3 regions of the Peribacillus sp. TH14 genome follow, and region 1 is predicted to be linked to each of the others. Evidence: riboswitches for the same ligand, from Rfam matches in the RefSeq annotation. Region 1 holds a riboswitch; each other region holds the start of a gene.
What was found. A riboswitch is a leader RNA that binds a small molecule or an ion and turns the genes downstream of it on or off. The one in region 1 is predicted to bind lysine.
Positions count from the first base shown of each region.

Region 2: it holds a riboswitch for lysine, as region 1 does, so the genes downstream of both, JFU50_RS17355 (aspartate kinase) here and dapA (4-hydroxy-tetrahydrodipicolinate synthase) in region 1, are expected to answer to the same signal.
Region 3: it holds a riboswitch for lysine, as region 1 does, so the genes downstream of both, JFU50_RS12015 (amino acid permease) here and dapA (4-hydroxy-tetrahydrodipicolinate synthase) in region 1, are expected to answer to the same signal.

Region 1 is NZ_JAEKEK010000002.1:364,846-369,804, reverse strand. Features, by position in the region: gene JFU50_RS31680 (hypothetical protein) at 1-16, shown strand, start outside; gene JFU50_RS29725 (VOC family protein) at 311-700, opposite strand; gene dapA (4-hydroxy-tetrahydrodipicolinate synthase) at 1,085-1,969, opposite strand; lysine riboswitch at 2,108-2,286, opposite strand; partial or broken gene JFU50_RS29715 (NAD(P)/FAD-dependent oxidoreductase) at 2,883-3,677, opposite strand; gene JFU50_RS29710 (HAL/PAL/TAL family ammonia-lyase) at 3,620-4,777, shown strand.
Region 2 is NZ_JAEKEK010000001.1:3,581,355-3,586,313, reverse strand. Features, by position in the region: gene JFU50_RS17360 (YslB family protein) at 1-331, shown strand, start outside; gene JFU50_RS17355 (aspartate kinase) at 394-1,626, opposite strand; lysine riboswitch at 1,717-1,893, opposite strand; gene uvrC (excinuclease ABC subunit UvrC) at 1,955-3,727, opposite strand; gene trxA (thioredoxin) at 3,831-4,151, opposite strand; gene JFU50_RS17340 (electron transfer flavoprotein subunit alpha/FixB family protein) at 4,396-4,959, opposite strand, start outside.
Region 3 is NZ_JAEKEK010000001.1:2,493,505-2,498,463, reverse strand. Features, by position in the region: gene JFU50_RS12030 (helix-turn-helix transcriptional regulator) at 1-126, shown strand, start outside; gene JFU50_RS12025 (hypothetical protein) at 126-428, shown strand; gene JFU50_RS12020 (LacI family DNA-binding transcriptional regulator) at 694-1,656, shown strand; lysine riboswitch at 1,936-2,116, shown strand; gene JFU50_RS12015 (amino acid permease) at 2,213-3,664, shown strand; partial or broken gene JFU50_RS12010 (helix-turn-helix domain-containing protein) at 3,869-4,221, shown strand; gene JFU50_RS12005 (glycoside hydrolase family 13 protein) at 4,381-4,959, opposite strand, start outside.

The DNA.
Region 1 (4,959 bases):
TGAACAAATAATGTAGACAAATAAACTTTCTGCGTCTATCAAATCGTAGAAGCCTTCTCTTAACTGAGAAGGGCTAATCTGTTAATCTTCAAACAATTCATCCATCAAGTCATCGATTTCTTTTCTTACTTTTCAGTGCCTTCTTTGGATATGGTAATCTTATCACCATCAATAATCAGTATATCCCCAACCTTCTATATATTTTCGGTTTATGAAATTTGTCTACTCCTTAGATGTAAAGGGCTTTTAATATTATAAGGGTCACAGAAATGATCAAACTTTTACTTATTTCATCTCATATTAAGAATCTTTAATCTTTTGCTCGTTCTACCAATTGTAGCAATTCACCATTAGGTCCATTGAATAAAATCATACGTCCACATTCAAGTGTTGGTTGTGGTTGAGGGGATAAAAATTCAATTCCTTTATTCTGGTAATGGTTAATTGCTATATTAATATCTTCTACTGTAAAAGAAAGGTGGTTAACGATTCCACTTTTGTTATACTTACCAATAGGTTCAATGTCTTTGATTAGTTCAATTTCCATACTAGGCTGTTCTTCCAAGTACAAAAATGCCATTTCTCTTGTTTTTGAAGATGCTCGAAGGCGAACCTTAAATCCAAACATATCTGAGTAGTATTGAATAGTATGATCCATATTAGTAACAATAATAGCTATATGTTCCATTTTTTTTATCATTTGTATTCTTCCTTTCAACATAAATAATAAATTTAAATGAAATATACACCAACTTAGTAAACATTTATTTTGGTTTATCAAAGAATTTATGCGTTTACTATTTTTATTTATCTATCTATCATCTGTAAAAAGATAAAAACGAAGTGAAAGAAAAGGTGATTATGGAACTTAAGACCCGTAAAATTAAAGGTAAGGTTTTTTCAACCTTACCCCTTAAAGATTGTCTTCCTATGGTGCAATATCTTCTAGAACCTTTTCACTAATTTCAATCATTCGATATGCTATAAACGTACGGATGGCAGCTACGCAAGCAAAAAGAACAAAGACAGAATTAAGACCTTTAGCGCCAGTCTCGCTGAATGAATCATTATTTTATTTATTCAACTAAACAGCTTCTACGTTACTAGGTTGTAGAGCTATTTGTAGAGCTATTTTTTCTTCATTGTTTAAAGGGACCAATGGTAAGCGGACACCTCCAACATTTAATCCTCGCATATTTAATGCTGATTTTACCGGTGATGGGTTTGATGCAGCAAATAATGCTTTCATAATTGGAAGAAGGTTACGATGTGTAGAAGCAGCACCATGGACATCACCATTTTTAAAGCTATTGATCATTTCTTGCATTTCATTACCAATGATGTGTGAAGAAACCGAAACAATGCCTGTTCCACCGATAGCTAAAACAGGTAATGTTAACCCATCATCGCCGCTGTACAACGTAAAATCACTAGAGGATTTGCTTATGATTTGTGCCATGGCATCTAAGTCACCACTTGCTTCTTTTACTGCGACAATATTGTTAATCTTTGAGAGACTAACAATCGTCTCTACTGACATGTTTACAACACTTCGTCCTGGAATATTATAAAGCATTACCGGTAATGATGTTGATTGGGCAATTGCATTAAAGTGCTGAAATAATCCTTCTTGAGACGGCTTGTTATAGTATGGGGTGACGAGCATAATTCCATCGACTCCTGCTGCCTCTGCTTGTCTTGTTAAGCTAATCGAAGCTTTCGTGTTATTTGAGCCAGTTCCAGCTATAACTGGAACTCTTCCATCGACAACTTCCCCAACAAATTTGAATAAATCTACTTTTTCTTCTGCTGTTAATGTAGGCGACTCTCCAGTTGTACCAGCTATAACTAATCCATCAGAACCATTAGCAATTAAATAATTTACTAAAGTTCTCGTAGCATTAAAATCAACCTCATTATTATGATTAAACGGGGTAACCATTGCAGTTAAAACTTGGCCAAAATTCATAATTTCACACCCTTTAGTATAATTTTTTTAAAAAATTCAGAGGTGGTTAGGGCCATTCAGGAGCAAACGCAAAAAAGCAACAACGAGGATTCGCTGCTGCAGTAGAAACAATATTTAATAAAAAAGAATCGTTTCGGCGCGTAAGATAGCCCTCCATATAGTTTCCTATATGACAGTTCTGTATTTATTCAACAGCAGAACCAGCTTCAAGAACATGAGATTCTTTCCGCTTCGGCAAATTCCCCTTTCCACAATAGTCATAGGATCTCATTCTCCTCAAAATGTGTACTAATGGTCTTTGCTCCTCTATCCTCACTTCAAAAAGTATGAAGTAAGAAAATATTTAATTGACTGTAATATAACAGGAAATCCTTTCTATTGCAAGGCCAATTTAGAAATATTTTTTTGAGAATACATGGATAATCGATGGAAATGGCTAAGGTATTGGGCTGGATTCCTCTATTATGTAAACTCAACAGATTAATAGTTTTATAAAACAAACAGTTTGAAAAGTTTCACCTTTATAGTCAGTTTTACAATTGATATATCTTATAGAAGGAAATAGAAGGAATTAGTATTTATCTTATGAATACCAATAATATTGATCAAGGAGGGGAGGACAACATGACTAATACAAAACTAACAAAGGAAAGAAAAGATATGAAAATCCGTGAAGTTTGGGAAGCAAGAAAACGAATCGCTTCAATTGTAAGTAGAACTCCATTGATTCTTTAAGCTGTATTGTGTAATCGGGCAACTTTACCAAAGAGTAAACGCTATCTAAAATGAGATTAAACTGATTTATAATTTGGTTGAGATAGTTGTCCAATCTTAAAATTAACAGCATATTGTTGCTCTATGTTTATAGCGAATTATTTTTGAACTTGAATCACTTAATTTCTAAAAATCATTGCTAGATCGACTGCATAATTCGTGCGAGTTCTTTTTCTAAAACAGCGGGCTCGTTTGCGTAATTGTAAATCCCTAAAAACTTCTCTATAGCCTCTGGATGAGAACTGATTAGCTTGTTGACAGCATCCTGTTGTTCAGATATTCGTTCATTCTTTGAAATTTGGCATCCCATGTGAAACCGAACCATAAACTCATCTTCTATTGCCTTTTGATATTCTTCAGCCATTTGATTTGATTGATCGGATTGTCCCTTATATTTTGATAGAATATTAGATAATATACGTGCTCCACATATAGCATCATGGATACCCTGTGCCATGCCAGGATCTTTAAAACAAACTGCATCTCCAACCAACGCCCATCCTTTTCCCATTCCTTTATACCAGTAATTATCATATCCGAGAATGCCTTTGACCGGTTCTACTAGTTCTGCATTTTTCAATCGCACCCCAATTGTTGTATTCGGAAAGTTATTTGTTAAGAGATTGCGTAGACAGCTTTCCGGATTTAATTTCAACCGTTCTATCAATTCCTTATTTTCTAATGGCAAAATGCCGACAATAACATATAAATCATCATTCGTCGGAAAGAGAATGGCTGTATTATCTTTTATCTTGTATACTTCAAATTTAGGGACATTATCGTGGCGAAATCCAGAGAAATACCCGAAATAGATGCCTACTGTTGCCGGAATACTTATTTTGAGTTCACTTTTTACCAGCTTGCGAATAATAGAGGATCGGCCGTCTGCCCCGACTACCAGGTGAGCTAAAAATTCTTGTTTCTGGAGTTCACCCGGTTGTACCTTGTAAAGGTTCAGTCGGTGCTAGCGGAGACCTCGCACCGCTTTCTCATATTGCCATCGTTCTAGTTGGCAAAGGTAAAGCAGAATACAAGGGGGAAATTCTTCAGGGTAAGGAAGCACTAAAAAGGGCTGGATTGAAACCGGTTTCTTTAGAAGCGAAAGAAGGCCTTGCATTAATAAACGGAACTCAGGCAATGTCTGGTGTCGGGGTGCTTGCGCTTAATGAAGCGGAGCGTGTCGACCTAGCAGCTGATATGGCAGCTTGGTTAACAATGGAAGCGCTTAATGGGGTTATATCTGCCTTTGATAGCGAATTACTAGCTGTCCGTCCCCATCCGGAGCTGGAATTCGTGGCTTCAAGAATGAGAAATTGGCTGGAAGGCAGTAGAAGGATTACACGCCAAGGGGAAGTACGCATTCAAGATGCCTATTCCATCCGCTGTATCCCGCAAGTACACGGAGCATCTTGGCAAGCATTTAATTATGTTGAGGAACGTTTAAAAGTAGAAATGAACTCCGCCACTGACAATCCGATTGTTTTAGAAAGTGGAGAAATCATCTCAGGAGGTCATTTCCATGGCCAGCCGATTGCGCTTTCAATGGACTTTTTGAAAGTAGCTGCAGCTGAGTGGGCGAATATTTCTGAACGAAGAACAGAAAGGCTTGTAAATCCGCAACTAAGCGGGTTGTCACCTTTCTTAGCTGTCAATCCTGGTTTAGAGTGCGGCTTGATGGTTGCTCAATATGCAGCGGCTTCACTAGTTTCCGAGAATAAGGTATTGGCACATCCCGCAAGTGTTGATTCCATTCCAACATCGGCAAACCAGGAAGATCATGTCAGCATGGGTACAATTGGCTCCCGTCAAGCTCGGGAAATCATTCACAATTCTGCTAGAGTTATAGCGATTGAAATGATTTGTGCTTCTCAAGCTATCTATCTGGAAAAAGCTGAAAATCAATTGGCACAGGCAACTAGAGACTATTTAGAGAAAGTCCGTCTAATTTGCCCTCCTCTAGAAAGTGATCGGGCAATTTCAGATCAAATGGAGGAACTGGCTCAGTTTATTTTACGTGAAGATTTATTAAGATAAAAACTAAAGTGAAAAAATGAAAAGGAAAGTGAATTTAGTAATTTACAAATATATGTAAATAAACTACTAATTTTCAAAATTCACTTCGAAAGGAGGCGATAGGTTAAGTCAAAAAAAGAGAAAAAGATTGATACTGAAAATCCCCGTTAAAAAAGAGGTAGAGGGAGCTAAGCTACGATATA
Region 2 (4,959 bases), on a different contig from region 1:
TCAAATTCTCTATTGGGCAGGTAAACAATTAGCGAGAAAATTCCCACTGAATGGCGAACAGGAAGTTGTTGCATTTTTCCAAAATGCAGGCTGGGGCCATCTTGAAATCATAAAGTTTTCGAAAACCGAGATGGAATTATCCTTAACAGGTGAAATAATCAGCCGTCGCTTAGATCTTCATCCTGACTGTCACTTCCAACTTGAAGCCGGTTTCCTTGCCGAGCAGTTTACACTGCAGAAAAAATTCTTAAGTGAATCGACAGAAGAAATCAAACGCCGTGCAAAAAAAGTGACATTTACCATTCAATGGGATCCTAGAGACCCAATCTAATGAGCCTAAAAACAGACTTACCCTTTTTATCGGAAGTCTGTTTTTCATTAGACTCCAAGCAATCAAACAAGCACTTTTGCATGCTGTCCTAATTTAAACGCTTCATGAAGTGCTTCGACTGCCTTCACCATTTCCTTTTCATTGACGACAGTTGAGACTTTAATTTCAGATGTGCTGACCATTTTCACTTGAATACCTGTGTTAGCCATCACTTCAAACATTTCGGCAGCCACTCCCGGATTAGATACCATTCCTGAACCGACGATAGACACTTTGGCCAATCCGCCCTCCGTTTCTATTCTATCGAATGCCAATTGGTCTTTATTTTTTTCTAGCACGTTTAAAACAGCTTCCGTATCTTCACTTTTTATGGAGAAAGAAAGGTTTGTTGTATCCTCTGCTGTCATGCTTTGGATAATAATGTCAACGTTTATTCGGTTTTTTGCAAGTGTCATGAAAATTGTGGATAATGATCCTAGTGATCGGGGCAAACCATTCACTGTGACCCTTGTAATACTGTCTTCAAAAGCAATACCGCGTACAATTAAATTTTCTTCCATAGTTGCTTCCTCCTCAATGGTAGTTCCTGCTTCTTTCTCCATACTCGAACGGACTTCAAGCGGAATCTGGTGGTTTTTCGCATACTCAACAGCTCTTGGATGAAGGACACCCGCCCCTAGATTGGCAAGTTCTAGCATTTCATCGTAAGAAATAGATTGCAGTTTTCGAGCATCTTTTATGTAACGTGGGTCTGTTGTAAATACACCCGTTACATCGGTATAAATATCACATCGGTCCGCATTTAATGCTGCAGCAATAGCCACTGCAGTCGTATCAGACCCGCCCCGCCCTAGTGTCGTGATTTCTCCATTTGCATCATTCCCTTGGAAACCTGCAACGACCACAATTTTCTTTGCCTGAAGCTGAGCTTGAATTCTCGAAGCATCAATGTTTAAAATCCGGGCATTCCCATGAACGGATTCTGTTTGCATGCCAGCCTGCCAGCCGGTGAAAGAAATAGCTTCACGCCCCGCTTCAATTAAAGCCATCGTTAACAGGGAAATCGTGACCTGCTCTCCAGTCGTCAATAACATATCCATTTCCCTCTTGCTTGGATTTTTGGAAATATCTTGAGCCATGTAAACTAATTCATCTGTTGTTTTCCCCATAGCTGAAACAACGACAACTACCTCATTCCCATTCTCTGCTTCCTCGATTACTCGATTGGCAACATTTTTGATTTTCTCGACACTACCGACGGATGTCCCGCCAAATTTTTGAACGATTAATGCCATCCTAATGCACCCTCTTTATCTTTTTTAGGCAATAAAAAAAGCAATGAGAAATATCTCATTGCTGTGATCACGTATTTAATACAGTAAACACAGTGAGATAGCTCTCCAGGGTATACCCCCTGACAATCCGCCATTTATTAAATGTCAGACCAGAAAAACAAGGCATGAGTCTTGTCCTCCTTCGGCGTTATCCCCTTTCAAAACCTTTCATCGAAGCTCATACTTCTCCAGGTTTTTACTCTTGAATTCCGCACCTCTATCAGCACTTTTAAGTTGTCTAGTTGAAAATTCCTTCTTATCATAGCATAGAGAAATGTAGGTAGCAAGATTATTCTTGCAATTTTCTAACGATTCCTTCAGCTACTCCTTTTGGCATGCCTGCCTCTATAATTTGTTCTACCGATGCCTCTTTAATTTTTTTCAATGAACCAAAATGCCTTAACAATTGCTTTCTTCGTTTTTCTCCGACTCCAGGTATATCATCAAGCTGCGAGTGAACCGCATTTTTCCCGCGTAGCTGGCGATGAAACGTAATCGCAAACCGATGCACTTCGTCCTGAATTCTTTGCAACAGATAAAATTCCTGGCTACGCGAATCAAGCGGTACCAGTTCCAGCGGATTGCCAATCATCAATTGCGATGTTCTGTGCTTTTCATCCTTAATGAGACCAGAAAGCGGAATATCAAGACCCAGTTCATTTTCTAAAATATCTCGAACAGCCTCCACATGACCCTTTCCACCATCAATAATGATTAAATCCGGAAGTGGCAGCCCTTCTTTTAAAACTCGTGAATATCTTCTGCGTACAACTTCACGCATCGATTCATAGTCATCGGGTCCCTGGACAGTTTTGATTTTATATTTGCGATACTCTCTTTTTTCCGGCTTACCGTCAATAAACACAACTAAAGCGGAAACCGGATCACTGCCCTGAATGTTCGAGTTATCAAAAGCCTCGATCCGATGCGGGGTATAGATGCCTAATTGCACCCCAAGATTTTCCACCGCATTGATCGTTCTTGCTTCATCCCGTTCAATCAAAGAAAACTTTTCCTGAAGGGCTATGGCAGCATTTTTATTCGCCAATTTAAGCATATCCTTTTTCGATCCCCGTTTTGGATGAATCGTCTTCACGCCAAGCAGCCCTTCAGCCATTTCCGCATCTACTGACTCTGGCAGCAAAATTTCCTTTGGTTTAAAGTGATTGGTAATCTCGTAAAACTGACCTAGGAATGTAAGAAGTTCCTGATCCGGTTCATCATACACTGGAAACAGGGAAACATCCCTTTCTATCAATTTCCCTTGTCGCACAAAAAATACCTGAACACACATCCAGCCTTTATCATAGGCATAGCCAAATACATCACGGTCGATAAAATCAGTCGTCATCATTTTTTGCTTCTCCATCGTGATATCGATGTGGGCAATTTTGTCACGGAACTCCTTTGCCCTTTCGAAATCAAGCTCTTCTGATGCCTCTAACATTTTTTCTGTCAGTTCTTTTTTTATCTCAGTATGGCCGCCGTTTAAAAATCGGTTGATATCATCCACCATTTTTTTATATTCCTGTTCCTCTACATCATACACACATGGAGCCAGGCACTGCCCGAGGTGGTAATAGAGACAAACGCGATCCGGTAGGGTATTGCATTTTCTAAGAGGATAGATGCGGTCGAGTAATTTTTTCGTTTCATTGGCCGCAAAGGCATTCGGATACGGACCGAAATATTTACCTTTATCTTTTTTGACTTTTCTCGTAATGATTAGACGCGGATGCCGTTCAGCAGTCAACTTGATGAATGGATACGTCTTGTCATCCTTCAGCATGATATTATATTTTGGATCATGTTTTTTGATTAAGTTTAACTCTAAAATGAGAGCCTCAATATTTGACGAGGTAACGATGTATTCAAAATCGTCTATCTCATTAACGAGTCGTAACGTTTTCCCATCATGGGAACCGGTGAAATAAGAGCGCACACGGTTTTTTAATACTTTCGCTTTTCCTACATAAATGATCGTTCCCTGACGATCCTTCATTAAATAACAACCTGGTTGATCGGGAAGAAGGGCAAGTTTATTCTTTATTTGTTGGTTCATACATTCAGCCTCCTGTTCTCCCTTTTTACAATTAATTATATATCAAGATAGCGAAAAAAGCTTCAAGTCCGCAGACTTGAAGCTTTTTTTAGCTAACTTAATATTAAGCGTGTTTTGCAATAAGTTCAGCAAGAGCTTCTTTAGGTTGGAAACCAACAACTTTATCTACTACTTCACCGTCTTTTAGGACGATTAATGTCGGAATGCTCATTACGCCGAATTTTCCAGCTGTTTCTTGGTTTTCGTCTACATCCACTTTTACGATTTTAGCTGTGTCGCCAATTTCAGTATCAAGCTCTTGAAGAACAGGAGCAATCATTTTACAAGGTCCACACCATGGAGCCCAGAAGTCTACAAGAACGACACCTTCGCTAGTATCAGTTGTGAAAGTTTGGTCAGTTGCATTTACAATAGCCATATATATATCCTCCTCAAATTTACTCAAATAACTAAAGACAGTATACCATTGTTACTAGAATCGATGCTAATATTTTGCTTCAGTGGTAGGATGTCCAAAAACAGAGTAAATATACAGGTTTCTTACCTCTTCCTGATAGCTTAATTATTAATTAAAAATACAACACACAAAAAAAAAAAAAGGCATTTATCAGTTAACTGTCAAATGCCTTGTTCCTTACCTATATTGTTTATACTTTAAATGCTTTCTATTACGCGTTCACTTTTAACTTTTTGAATTCTTCTGTTAGTAATGGAATGACTTCAAAAAGATCACCGACAATTCCATAATCAGCTACGTTAAAAATGTTAGCTTCTGGATCTTTATTGATGGCAACGATAACTTTAGAGTTGGACATACCAGCTAAATGCTGAATAGCTCCAGAAATTCCGCAGGCAATATATAGGTCTGGAGTAACAACTTTACCCGTTTGGCCGATTTGCAAAGAGTAATCGCAATAGTCTGCATCACATGCACCACGAGAAGCACCGACTGCACCGCCAAGAACTTGAGCAAGTTCCTTTAATGGTTCAAAACCGTCTTCACTTTTTACGCCACGTCCGCCGGCAATGACTACTTTTGCTTCTGAAAGGTCGACCCCTTCACTTGCTTTTCTCACAACATCTTTAATAATCGTACGCAAGTCTTTAATATCTACACTTAACGTAGAAACATCACCAGAACGGGACTCATCTTTCGGCAATGGTTCAATATTGTTTGGACGAACAGTTGCAAACACAATTCCAGCTGTGACAATTTTCTTTTCAAATGCTTT
Region 3 (4,959 bases), on a different contig from region 1:
TCCCGACAGACGATTATTTCTATAGAAACAGGAAGATTCGACCCTTCCATCAAGCTTGCTTACAAGCTAGCGAAAGTGTTTCAACTGGCCATTGAAGATATATTTATATTTGAGGAGGAGTTATGATGGAGGATTTTAACTGGGGGGCCTTTTTAGGAATCACGCTTGGGATTATTTGCGGACTGACTGGATTATGGTGGGGACGCCGTGCCGCCGCCAAGCAACGGGGATTAGATGAACGATTTGACCTCATCCGAACTAGAGCACGGGCATCCAGTTGGTTTTTCCCAATTATTGGGACGTGCTTTTTTTTCTTGTTATTGCTTTTTGGAGTGAAGCTCTCTGTTGCAGCTGTCCTTGGCATTCTATTGTTCATTCATCTGGGCTCATGGGCGATCTTCGTTCTTTATTATCAAGCGAAGTTATAAGCCGTCAACATTCCATTCATTTTTCCGACTTCAAATATACTGCGAAGTAAGCTAATCCCAATTCGATACCGCATAGTACGATCAGACAGAGTAAAGTTTGGACCATCCTAATCTCCTCCTCTAAGACTTTTTTCAATCTTAAAGGATGAAACCCATACCAGAACAAGACCCTGAATAAAGAAATCTTTAGTTCTCTTATTCTCGCCTCTTGCTCTGAAATGGGTTTCATACGATACAATAAAAAAAAAGAAAAAACGGTGATCCTATGACAAATATTAAAGAAATTGCTCAATATGCAGGTGTGTCCGTCTCCACAGTGTCTCGTGTAATGAATAATCACCCATATGTTAGTCCTGAAAAAAGAAAGAGTGTTTTACAGGCCATTGACCAATTAAACTATTCGAGAAATATCAACGCCATTCATCTTTCAAAAGGCAAAACGAATCTAATCGGCGTCATCATTCCATTCACCAATCACCCCTATTACGGAGCAATCGTGCAAGGAATTACAAAACAAGCCAATGCTATCGGCTATCATATAGTCATCTTTCAAACACAATATGAAAGAGAAAAAGAAATTCAGGCATTGAATATGTTACAAATGAAGCAACTCGATGGCATTATCGTTTGTTCAAGAATTTCAGAAATGAAAGTCCTCTTGGACTATCAAAAATATGGACCAATTATCTTATGTGAAGATACAGCCCAGGCTGAATTATCGTCCATAAGCATTGATCACTATGCCGCTTTTTCCTCTGCACTTGAATACGTGGTTGCTAAAGGATATAAGAAAATCGGATACAGCCTCGGGCGAAAAAAGAGCAGAAACAGCTCCCTTCGTACAAAGGCGTTTAACGATATTATGAATAAGTATCATCTTTTAAATAAAAAAGAATGGCTGTTTGAAGGCAGTTATCACATCAAAGATGGTGAAAAATTGTTCCAAGATTGGAATTCTATGATAGATAAACCAGAGGCTATCATCATTACTAATGATGACACCGCGTCCGGATTCATTCTTACTGCCAACAAATTCGGAATGAAAGTACCAGAAGACGTGGCCATTCTAGGTTTTAATAATGATAGCCTCAGTGAGATGCTCGATATCACAACCGTTTCCTTACCGCTTGATTGGATTGGCAAAATGGCTGTTGATCTATTTGAAAATCCTGAAGTTATCAGACATGTAAAATTAGATTATACTCTTATGAAACGAAAAACTATTTGAATTATCTTAATTATCCAAATAAAAGATGTTTAAATGACAAACATTTAAACATCAAATTCAAGTGATACATTTAAAAACTAGGAAAAAATAACCTTGAAAAATAATCATTGCGCTATCTATAAGATTATTTTATAATTTTAATATAGTAAAGTTTACTCAATGACCTGCTGACATAGAAGTAATTGTTTGAACTTTATATTGAAATCGTATAGGTTGACTAGAAGTTGACGCAACGATTTATATATTTAGTATAAGAAAATTGAATACTTCCTCATTTACCGATGAGTTAGAGGCTGCGGCTTATAAAAGTAGTACGGACGAGATTCAGGAAAATTGACGACTCCGTTTGAAAGGATAAGTTGCCGAAGTTTAGATATGGTCCTTGTATATCTAGGCTGGCGGTGTTACCGAATAGGAACACCACTGTCACGTTTTATTAACGTGGGGAGCTATCTTCGGAAGGATAAACGGGTTTATTATAAACAGCCGTCGATCTTTTTCGACTGCTGTTTTTTTATATATCGTTCCCTTCCAATAAAAAGGAGTGTAACATCAATTGTCAAATTCACAAACAACATCAAATCCCACTGAGTTGAAAAGGAGCCTGAAAGCACGTCACTTAATGATGATTTCATTAGGTGGAACGATTGGAACAGGTTTATTTTTAGCAAGTGGCGGTGCCATCCATACCGCTGGGCCTGGAGGTGCTTTGGCAGCATACGCAGCCATTGGCTTCATGGTTTATTACTTAATGACAAGTCTTGCAGAAATGGCAGCATTCATGCCAGTAGCCGGTTCGTTCCGTGTCTACGCATCCAAATTCGTCGACCCATCTTTCGGCTTCGCGATTGGCTGGAACTATTGGTATAACTGGGCCATCACAATTGCAGCTGAACTGGCTGCCGTTGTCCTAATTATGAAATTCTGGTTCCCGGACAGCTCGTCCATTATCTGGAGTGCCGTTGCGTTAATTATTATGTTTCTTTTTAACTATATGTCTGTTAAAGGATTTGGCGAAGCTGAATTCTGGTTTGCTTTAATCAAGATCGTGACCGTTATCATCTTCTTAATCACTGGATTTCTAATGATTTTCGGAATCCTGGGGGGAAATGACCCAATTGGTTTTTCTAATTTCACCATGGGAGAAGGTCCATTTAATGGAGGCTTCTTCACAATTCTAGGAGTATTCATGGCAGCAGGTTTCTCTTTCCAAGGAACAGAATTACTTGGAGTTACAGCCGGCGAAAGTGAGAATCCGGAGAAAAATATCCCTAAAGCGATCAAGTCCGTTTTTTGGCGCATCCTTTTATTCTATATCCTTGCGATTTTTGTAATTGGAATGATTATTCCGTTCACAGATGCACGTTTATTAAGCGAAGATGTTGCCGTCAGTCCATTTACACTTGTATTTGAACGCGCAGGTCTTGCGTTTGCGGCATCGGTCATGAACGCAGTTATATTGTCATCTGTGCTCTCTGCTGGTAACTCCGGCATGTATGCTTCAACTCGTATGCTATGGGATTTGGCCCGCGACGGAAAAGCTCCGAAATTCCTTGGCAAGCTCGATAAAAGAGGGGTACCAGTGAATGCTCTTATCGCGACTTCTTTAGTTGGTTGCCTCGCTTTCTTAGCTTCATTTTTTGGAGACGGTGTTGTTTATATCTGGTTATTAAATGCTTCAGGTATGGCCGGATTTGTCACATGGGTTGGAATTGCGATTGCTCATTATCGATTCCGCAAAGCTTATGTAGCTCAAGGTCTTGATTTGAATGCTTTACCATACCTTGCTAAAGGATTCCCAACTGGACCGATTTTCGCGCTCGTCCTATGTATTTTCATTATCATTGGACAAGGCTATCAAGCTTTCAGCAGCAGCGGGATTGATTGGAATTCAATGTTTGTTTCTTACATTGGCCTGATCTTATTCTTCGCCCTATGGTTCGGCTATAAAATTAAGTATAAAACTAAAATCATCCCACTTGAGGAATGTGATTTTAAAGTAAAATAAGCGTTTTAAAAGGACCTGATTTCTTCTTCAAGAGGAATCAGGTCCTTTTTTTATCATTTCCCACCAGAAGACTCCCTCTTCAAGCGTGTGAAGGGCGAGAGCACAACGGTAAGGGGGAGATGAATCGAGGTTGGCATAAGCCAAAGTAATCTTTTTACAAACATACGTTCTATGGTTAATAATAACTATAAGGGGGTGAAACCAATGGTCGTAAACAAAGCTTATAAATTTCGAATCTATCCAACTAAAGAACAACTAGCTCTAATCAATAAAACGATCGGCTGCTCCCGTTTTGTCTATAACTTCTTTTTAGGCAAACAAAAGGAGAAAGATGCCTACTGGTATATTTGTGAAGAAATGAAGCAGAACAGCCAATTATCCTCTAATGAATGGAAAGGTTCTTTTCTGAATAAATACGCAACAATCAAAGAACTTCCAGCTTAAAGAAAGAGTATTCTTTCCTGAAAGAAGTAGACAGTATTACCTTACAGAAATCGGTGGAAAATTTAGCAGATTCCTATAGTCGATATTATAAAAAGCAAAACAAGTCACCACGATCGAGATATTAACGCAGGACTCAATCTAATGAATGAAGCCATAAGGCTTCTAACCGTAGGAACTACGGGAATAGCCTAATTAAAAATTGGCCGATAGGCTAATGTTCTTAGGAATCCCCCACTTCAATCAGACCGTAAGGTCGATAAGTGGGGGGTAGTTCAATTCAAATGATAAACACGGCATTCAAACGGTCGCAGAGGTTTAACGGAAATTTCCTCAATCGGCAGTTGTTCATAATTGCCGATTAACAGTGTAGCAGACATTGTATCTAACCCTTCAGGTATGGAATAGGAAGCTTCATAGTCTTTGAAATTACATAACACCAGCAGCTTTTCTTCATCAAGTGTTCTCGTATAAGCAAATATTTGTTCATCATCAGGCCATAGTAGTTCGTAACGGCCATAAACGACGATTTCATGTTTTTTACGTAATTGAATAAGCTTTTTATAAAAATGAAAGATGGAATTCGGATCGTTATAGGCTTTTTCTGCATTGATCAACGGATAATTAGAATTGACACCGATCCAAGGAGTTCCCGCTGTAAACCCCGCGTTTCTTGAGTCATTCCACTGAACAGGTGTCCTCGCATTATCTCGACTGCGCGCGTAAATGGCCTCTAGCATCCGCTCTTCTGTCCATCCACACGAATTCACAAGTTCCTCATAAGAATTCAGCGTTTCAATATCGCGGTATTCATCTATTCTTTCAAAGCAAACGTTGGTCATACCCAGTTCTTC